Regions from separate parts of the Streptomyces sediminimaris genome, predicted to be linked through region 2. Evidence: riboswitches for the same ligand, from Rfam matches in the RefSeq annotation. Region 2 holds a riboswitch; the other holds the start of a gene.
What was found. A riboswitch is a leader RNA that binds a small molecule or an ion and turns the genes downstream of it on or off. The one in region 2 is predicted to bind glycine.
Positions count from the first base shown of each region.

Region 1: linked by a shared signal. The riboswitch ahead of gcvT (glycine cleavage system aminomethyltransferase GcvT) and the one ahead of gcvP (aminomethyl-transferring glycine dehydrogenase) in region 2 are both predicted to bind glycine.

Region 1 covers NZ_JBJWOT010000001.1:5,850,652-5,855,057, forward strand. Annotated here, with positions in the region: gene glyA (serine hydroxymethyltransferase) at 1-640, opposite strand, end outside; gene gcvH (glycine cleavage system protein GcvH) at 655-1,032, opposite strand; gene gcvT (glycine cleavage system aminomethyltransferase GcvT) at 1,164-2,282, opposite strand; glycine riboswitch at 2,317-2,426, opposite strand; glycine riboswitch at 2,427-2,519, opposite strand; gene ACJ9NR_RS27265 (AAA family ATPase) at 2,692-3,363, shown strand; gene ACJ9NR_RS27270 (enhanced serine sensitivity protein SseB) at 3,432-4,226, shown strand.
Region 2 covers NZ_JBJWOT010000001.1:1,434,700-1,439,105, forward strand. Annotated here, with positions in the region: gene gcvP (aminomethyl-transferring glycine dehydrogenase) at 1-1,795, opposite strand, end outside; glycine riboswitch at 1,971-2,066, opposite strand; gene ACJ9NR_RS06735 (PRC-barrel domain-containing protein) at 2,180-2,557, shown strand; gene ACJ9NR_RS06740 (DNA polymerase IV) at 2,558-3,946, opposite strand; gene ACJ9NR_RS06745 (MerR family transcriptional regulator) at 4,026-4,406, opposite strand, start outside.

The sequences.
Region 1 (4,406 bases), 4.4 Mb from region 2:
GCAGCCCGGCGGCCACCAGGCCGGCGAAGTGCGCCATGTCCACCCACAGATACGCGCCGACCTCGTCGGCGACGCGGCGGAAGGCGGCGAAGTCCAGCTGCCGGGGGTAGGCCGACCAGCCCGCGATGATCACCTTCGGGCGGTGCTCCTTGGCCAGCCGCTCCAGCTCGGCCATGTCGACCAGGCCGGTGTCCGCGTCCACGTGGTAGGCGACCACGTGGAACTGCCTGCCGGAGAAGTTCAGCCGCATCCCGTGGGTGAGGTGGCCGCCGTGCGCGAGGTCCAGCCCGAGGACGGTGTCCCCGGGCTGGGCCAGCGCGAACAGCGCGGCCTGGTTGGCGGAGGCGCCGGAGTGCGGCTGCACGTTGGCGTACTCGGCGCCGAACAGCTCCTTGACCCGGTCGATGGCGATCTGCTCGGCGACGTCGACGTGCTCGCAGCCGCCGTAGTAGCGCCGGCCCGGGTAGCCCTCGGCGTACTTGTTGGTCAGCACCGAGCCCTGGGCCTCCATCACCGCGAGCGGCGCGAAGTTCTCCGAGGCGATCATCTCCAGCGTCGACTGCTGGCGCTCCAGCTCGGCGTCGACCGCCGCGGCGATCTCCGGGTCCAGCTCGTGCAGGGACGTGTTCAGGACAGACATGCGTCTACGGCTCCTCAGCCGGCGTTCTGGGCGGTGTACTCGTCGGCGGAGAGCAGGTCGGAGGGCTCCTCGGTGAGCCGGACCTTGAACAGCCAGCCGCCCTCGAAGGGGGCCGAGTTCACCAGGGACGGGTCGTTGACGACGTCCTCGTTGATCTCGGTGACCTCACCGGTGACGGGGGAGTACAGGTCGCTGACCGACTTGGTCGACTCGAGCTCGCCGCAGGTCTCGCCCGCGGTCACCGCGGAGCCGACCTCGGGGAGCTGGGCGTAGACGACATCGCCGAGCGCGTTCGCCGCGAACTCGGTGATGCCGACCGTCGAGACGCCGTCCTCGGCGGCCGACAGCCACTCGTGCTCCTTGCTGTAGCGCAGCTGCTGGGGGTTGCTCATGGCCTGGATTCTCCTGTACGCGCGGAGGTGCTGGTGAATGGGGGACTGCTGAATGCCGGTGGGAACCCGGTGTGAACGGGGGGGATGTGCGCGGGCTCACGTGCGTGGGCCCGGTCGCACCCGTCCAGTGTCTACTTCGGGCGCTTGTAGAACGGCAGTGCCACGACCTCGTACGGTTCGTGGCTGCCCCGGATGTCCACGGCGACCCCGGGGGTGCCGGGCGCCGCGTGCGCCGCGTCGACGTACGCCATCGCGATCGGCCTGCCCAGGGTGGGGGAGGGGGCGCCGGAGGTGACCTCGCCGATCACCGTGCCGCCGGCGACGACCGGGTACCCGGCGCGCGGGACCCGGCGGCCCTCGGCGACCAGGCCGACCAGGACACGGGGCGGGTTCTCCTGCGCGCGGGCGGCGGCCTGCTCCAGGGCGGCACGGCCCACGAAGTCGCCCTCCTTCTCGAACTTCACCACCCGGCCGAGCCCGGCGTCGAAGGGCGTGAGGGAGGTCGACAGCTCGTGCCCGTACAGCGGCATGCCCGCCTCCAGACGCAGCGTGTCCCGGCAGGACAGCCCGCAGGGGACCAGGCCGGCGGCCTCGCCCGCCTTGGTCAGCGCCTGCCACAGCTCGACGGCGTGCTCCGGCTTCACGAACAGCTCGAAGCCGTCCTCGCCGGTGTAGCCGGTGCGCGCGATCAGCGCGGGGACGCCGGCGACGGTGCCAGGCAGGCCCGCGTAGTACTTCAGGCCGTCCAGGTCGGCGTCGGTCAGCGACGCGAGGATGCCGGGCGACTCCGGGCCCTGCACGGCGAGCAGCGCGTAGGCGTCCCGGTCGTCGCGCACCTCGGCGTCGAAGCCGGCGGCCCGCTCCGTCAGCGCGTCCAGCACCACCTGGGCGTTGGAGGCGTTGGCGACGACCAGGTACGCGCTCTCGCCCAGCCGGTAGACGATCAGGTCGTCCAGGATGCCGCCGTCGGAGCGGCAGATCATGGTGTAGCGGGCGCGGCCGACGCCCACGGAGGCGATGTTGCCGACCAGGGCGAAGTTCAGCAGCGCGGCGGCCTGCGGTCCGGTGACGGTGATCTCGCCCATGTGCGAGAGGTCGAACAGGCCGGCCCGGGTGCGCACCGCGAGGTGCTCGTCGCGCTCGGAGCCGTAGCGCAGGGGCATGTCCCAGCCGGCGAAGTCGGTCATCGTCGCGCCGAGCGAGCGATGCAGGGCATCGAGCGCGGTACGACGCGGTTCGGTACTGCTCATCGGTCGGTCTCCCAAGTCATGACAGGCGAGTCGTTCCTCCCCATCTGTCATCGGAACCTGAGAGGTTCGCCCTGATCGCGGGAGCGACCGGGGTTTGCACCTTGGGTGGAGCCACTGACGCAGCGGCCCGCTTTTCAGATGTGCCTCGCCCGCGCGGTAACGGGGCCTGAGAGATTCAAGGGAGGAACTTGCTCCTTCGGCGCCCCAGCGGTCTGGGGACTCTCCCGCGCGGATTCAAGCGGCCGGTATGCAGTTGGCGCGCACATCATCGCACGCCTTCCGCACGGGTGGCAGGCCCGCATCTGTAACCGGCCTGTGGCAGAGCGATCACGAAAACGCGAGACCCGCGCATTACCTTCTCTTTACACTTGACGGGCAGGGAACCCGGTACCCGCCCAGGGGGAGGACGATGACGGTGAACAGGCCCACGGCGTACGCCACGACCCCGGCCGTCGCACTGCCCGAGCAGTCCGTGGCCCCGGCCGGAAAGGCACGCGGCGGCCGGGCCCCCGTGGTCCGCGACCTGCGCGACCGCTCGGGGCACAGCCCGCACGCCCTGCTCTTCGGCCCCCGCGACCTCGTGGTGGTCACCGGTCTGCCCGGCAGCGGCAAGTCCACGCTGATGGAGCGCGCGGTGCGGGGAGAGCGCGTCGACTCCCAGGACACCCGGGACCGCTGGGCCGCCCGCGTGCCCCGCCTGCTGCCGTACGCGGTCTACCGTCCCCTGGTCCGGCTCGCGCACTACGCCGGCCTGCGCCGCACCCTGCGCGGCGGCGGGGGCGTCGTCGTGCACGACTGCGGCACACAGGCCTGGGTGCGGGGCTGGCTGGCCCGGGCGGCCCGCCGCCGCGGCGGCACCCTGCACCTGGTGCTCCTGGACGTCGCGCCGGGCACGGCCCTCAGGGGCCAGCGCGAGCGCGGCCGCGGCGTCTCCCGCTACGCCTTCCTGCGCCACCGCACGGCGGCCGCCCGGCTGATCCGCTCCGTCGAACGCGGCGACCTGCCCGAGGGCGTCGGCTCGGCGGTGCTGCTGGACCGGGACGCGGCGGACGTGCTGCGCAGCATCGGCTTCACGGGCTGACCTCCTCGCCCCGCGCACCCGCTAGCCTTTCCAGCCACAGCAGGTTCTCAGCAGGCGGTCGGACACAGATGGACTTCCCAGCGGATCTCCCCGCGGACTTTCCCACGCAGGCGCACCCCCATCCGCACGGCGGATGGCCCGGCAACGAGCTGGAGGAGGTGCTGTCGGCCTCCCTCGGCATGCCCGCCGCGGGCGGCCGCATCATCGAGGTGCTCGCCCGCAGCTTCCTCTGGGTGCCGCTGCCCAGCGGCGGCGGCCCGCACAGCGGTCCGCTGGACCTGCCGACGCTGGAGCTCGAGGGCCAGGCCTACGTCCCGGTCTTCAGCTCCGAGGAGCAGTTCCGGCACGTCGTCGGCGCCCACATGTCGTACACGATCGCCCCGGCCGTCGAGTTCGCCCGCGGCCTGCCCCCGCAGGTCGGTCTGGCGGTCAACCCGGACGGCGTGGTCGGCGTCCCGCTCCCGCCGGCCGCCGTCGCCGAACTGTGCCGGGCGGGCCGCACCCCGCTGGACGGCCCCGCCACCGGCGCCCGCGTCCGCCTCTACGAGCCGGACTGGCAGGACGACCCGGTCGACTTCCTGGCCGCCGCGTCCGCCGGGTTCGCCGCGACCGGCGTGGTCGTCTCGGCCCGCCGCTGCCTGGCCGCCGTGGAGACCGCGGACCCGGTGATGTTCGTGGGTGTCGAACTCTCCCAGCTGGAGGGCGACCTGAGGGCGCTTCCCCTGCAGGCCCTGGAGCGGGCCGTGACCCAGGTCCCGGCCCCGTGGCCGGTCAACCTCGTCCTCCTGGACGTCACGGACGACCCGGTGGCGAACTGGATGCGCGAACGGGTACGCCCTTTCTATACGAGGGACCACCTCTGAGACCCCCCGAGCGGCATCCGGGCCCCCGGGGGCCCGGGCAACCGCGCGACGAGCCACGACGCACCCGCACTCGCGCACGCGCAACGAGCACCGGGCCACGGGGCGCTTAAGCTGTCACAAGAACGCGGGGCAACGACTCGAAGGGGCGGTACGACACGTGAGCGCGAGCCTCAGCGGCGG
Region 2 (4,406 bases):
ACACGGTCCGCTGCTCGTCGCCCCGGGCCCGGTGGTAGCCGCGCACCGCGAGCAGGCCCGCCAGCTCACCCTGCGACCCGGCGTTGGGCTGCAGCGACACCTGGTCGTAGCCGGTGACCTCGGCGAGCCGTTCCTCCAGCTCGTGGATGAGCGTGAGGTACCCGCCGGCCTGCTCGGCGGGCGCGAAGGGGTGCAGCTGCCCGAACTCGGGCCAGGTGACCGGCTCCATCTCCGTGGTCGCGTTGAGCTTCATGGTGCAGGAGCCCAGCGGGATCATGCCGCGGTCGAGCGCGTAGTCCCGGTCGGCCAGCCTGCGCAGGTAGCGCAGCATCGCGGTCTCGGAGCGGTGCTGGTGGAAGACGGGGTGGGTGAGGACGGCGTCGGCGCGCAGCAGGCCCTCCGGGACCGCGTCCCCGGCAGCCGCGTCCAGCGCCTCGATGTCGCCCTCGGCCCCGAAGGCGCTCCAGACGGCGGCCAGCTGGGCGCGCCCGGTGGTCTCGTCGCAGGCGACCGACACGTGGTCGGCGTCGACGAGACGGAGGTTCACGCCGTTCTCCCGCGCGGCGGCCACGACCTCGGCGGCGCGTCCGGGCACGCGCGCGGTGATCGTGTCGAAGTAGGAGCCGTGCACGGTCTCCACGCCGCCGGCCCGCAGGCCCTCGGTGAGGATCACGGCGTAGCGGTGGGTGCGCCGCGCGATGGTCCGCAGACCGTCGGGCCCGTGGTAGACGGCGTACATTCCGGCCATGACGGCGAGCAGCACCTGCGCGGTGCAGATGTTGCTGGTGGCCTTCTCGCGCCGGATGTGCTGTTCGCGGGTCTGCAGCGCGAGCCGGTAGGCCTTGTGCCCGTCGGCGTCCACGGAGACGCCCACGAGCCGCCCGGGGAGGCTGCGCGCGAACTTCTCGCGCACCGCCATGTAGCCGGCGTGCGGCCCGCCGAAGCCCATCGGCACGCCGAAGCGCTGCGTGGTGCCGACGGCGATGTCCGCGCCGAGCTCACCGGGCGACTTCAGCAGCGTCAGCGCGAGCAGGTCGGCGGCGACGGTGACGAGCGCGCCCAGCTCGTGCGCCCGGTCGATCAGCGGCTTGATGTCGCGTACGGCACCGGAGGCGCCGGGGTACTGCAGCAGCACGCCGTTGATCTCCCGCCCGGCGACGTCGGCCGGGATGCCGTCGGTGAGGTCGGCGACCACGACCTCCACGCCGGCCGGCTCGGCTCGGGTCTCGATCACGGCGATGGTCTGCGGCAGCACGTCCGCGTCGACCAGGAACAGACCCTTCTTGTTCCTGCCCATGCGCCGGGACAGCGCCACGGCCTCGGCGGCGGCCGTGCCCTCGTCGAGCAGCGAGGCACCGGAGGTGGGCAGTCCGGTGAGATCGGCGACCATGGTCTGGAAGTTCAGCAGCGCCTCGAGCCGGCCCTGCGAGATCTCCGGCTGGTACGGCGTGTAGGCGGTGTACCAGGCCGGGTTCTCCATCACGTTGCGCAGGATGACCGGCGGCGTGAAGGTGCCGTAGTACCCGAGCCCGATCATGGAGTCGAGCACCTGGTTGCGGTCCGCGAGCGAGCGCAGCTCGGCGAGCACCTCGGCCTCGGTACGGGCGCCCGGCAGGTCCAGGGCGTCGGCGTTCTTGATCACGTCCGGGACCGCGGCGGCCGTGAGCTCGTCCAGCGAGCCGTAGCCGACCTGCGCGAGCATCTTGGCCCGGGCCTCGTGGTCGGGGCCGATGTGACGCTGTTCGAAGGGAATCCCCTTCTCCAGCTCGGTGAGCGGAATGCGATGCGGGGTCATTGCGGAGGCCTCCTGGTCGACACGACCTTCGAGGGGCACCACGGCGCGGGTACCCGGACGGCCTCCCCCTCTGTCATCTCAACCTGAGAGCTTCACCGGGTCGCCCGAGAGCTCCCGGCTTTCACCGTCGGTGAGAGCGGAAGCCGTCGACACCCGCCCTGCTTTCCAGAGTGACCTCGTCCGCGCGGTACGTGTGCCTGAGAGATTCCGGGGAGGATTTGCTCCTTCGGCGCCTCCGATGTCGCCTGGAGGACTCTCCCGCACGGGGTCAGCAGCCGTTGTCAGCCTACCAGCGCGCACAAAGGCCGGTCCTTCGAGTGGCCACCTCGGCCGTTGTGCTCTTTTGTAGTGCTTACGGATGAGTTGCGACCAAGTGGAGGGACCGTGCAGACCGAGATCGATCCGCGCAACCTGATCGGCCGCAAGGCGTTCGACCGCAACGGCGTCAAGCTCGGCACCGTCGACGAGGTCTACCTCGACGACGCGACCGGGGTGCCGGAGTGGGCGGCCATACGCACCGGCCTGTTCTCCCGGGACGCCTTCGTCCCCCTGGCACCCAGCGAACTGGTCGAGGGAACCCTGCAGGTCCCCTTCGACCGCACCCTGATCAAGGACGCCCCGGACTTCGGCGTCGGCCGTCACCTCTCCCCGGAGCAGGAGCTGCAGCTCTACCACCACTACGGCCTCGACACCACCACGCCTCCCTCCGCCCCGGACCGCTCCTTCGGCAAGCTCGCGGGCACCGGGGACGCCGACGCCTAGCTAGGACACCTCGGCGAAGGTGGTGCCGGGCCCCCGCGCCACCAGAGGCAGCGGATCCGCCGGCTCGAGACCGGGGTCGTCGGTCCTGAACGTCCGCACCCGCCCGGGTGGTGAACCGGGCGTCTCGAACCGCACCGTGACCCGTCCCAGGCCACTGCCCTGCACCCATCCGTGCCCGAACTCGCCGTGCCGCACGTCGTGCCCCGAAGGCCAGCGCCGCTCGGCCGGCACCGGCTCCGCCTCCGCGGGTTCGTCCGCCGGCTCCGCCTCCACCGGCTGCGCCGTCCCCTCCGCCGCCGCCCGCTCCGCCCGCTCCCCCGCTGCCTGCGCGAACAGGTCCTCCTGCGTGAAGTCCGCGAGCCCGCTGACCCCGACCCCGAGCAGCCGCACCCCGCCCGTGGTGTCCACCGTGTCCAGCAGCCGGGCCGCCGCCTCCCGCACCACCGCCGGATCGTCCGTGGGCCCGCGCAGCGTCTCGGAACGCGTCAGCGTCGAGAAGTCGTAGCGCCGCACCTTCAGCACGATCGTCCTCCCCGACAGTCCGGCGCCGCGCAGCCGCCGCACACACCGGTCGGCCAGCCGCTGCACCTCGAGGCCGACCCGCAGCCGGTCGTGGATGTCCACGTCGTAGGTGTCCTCGACCGACACCGACTTGGTCTCCCGCTCGGCGACCACGGGCCGGTCGTCGTGCGCCAGCGCCATGGCGTACAGCGCCTGCCCATGAGCCCTGCCCAGCAGCCGCACGAGCTCGTCCTCGCCCGCCTCGGCGATCTCGTCGACGGTGCTGATCCCGGCCCGTCTGAGGTGGTCCCCCGTCGCCGGCCCCACCCCCGGCAGCGTCCGTACCGGCATCGGCCCGAGCAGCGCCCGCTCGGTCCCCGGCTCGATCAGCACCAGACCGTCCGGTTTGGCCTCCTCGGAGGCGATCTTCGCGAGCATCTTGGAGGCGGCGAGCCCCACCGAGCCGGTGAGCCCGGTCCCGGCGCGTATGTCCGCCCGCAGCTTCTCCCCCACCAGGCGGGCCGACGCGTCGTCCCAGGCCACCTCCCCGGCCTCCAGATCCACGAAGGCCTCGTCCAGGCTCAGCGGCTCCACCAGCGGCGACAGCGCGTGCAGCAACGCCATGACCTGCTCGCTGATCGCCTTGTAGAAGCCGAAGCGTGGCACCAGACAGGCGGCGTTCGGCGCGAGCCGCCGTGCCTGCGCCATGGGCATCGCCGACCGCACCCCGAACACCCGTGCCTCGTACGAGGCGGTCGCGACCACCCCGCGCGGCCCCAGCCCGCCCACGATCACGGCCTTCCCGCGCAGACTCGGCTTGGATGCCTGCTCCACCGAGGCGTAGAAGGCATCCATGTCGAGATGCAGGATCGTGGCCGCGTTCCTCACAGGTCCGATGCTGCCCCATGCCACTGACAATGGCCTCCTACGGCCGCCCGGTCGCGCCGCGAGGCGGCCGGGCGGGTCGTCAGACGGCCCGGTTGCGCCGCCGCGCCAGTTCGTCCGCCGGGTTGTGCCCGATCAGGGTCTCGCCGGTGTCGATCCGCTCACCGTGCAACTGCGACAGCGCGTTCTCGACGTCCCGCCAGACCACGCCGACGGCGATCCCGAAGATCCCCTGGCCGCCCTGGAGCAGTGCGTGCACCTCGTCGGGAGAGGTGCACTCGTAGACCGTGGCACCGTCGCTCATCAGCGTCATGCGCTCGAGGTCCCTGAAGCCCCGCTCACGCAGGTGCCGCACCGCGGTGCGGATGTTCTGCAGGGACACACCCGTGTCCAGGAACCGCTTGACGATCTTCAGGACGACGACGTCGCGGAAGCTGTAGAGGCGCTGCGTCCCCGACCCGTA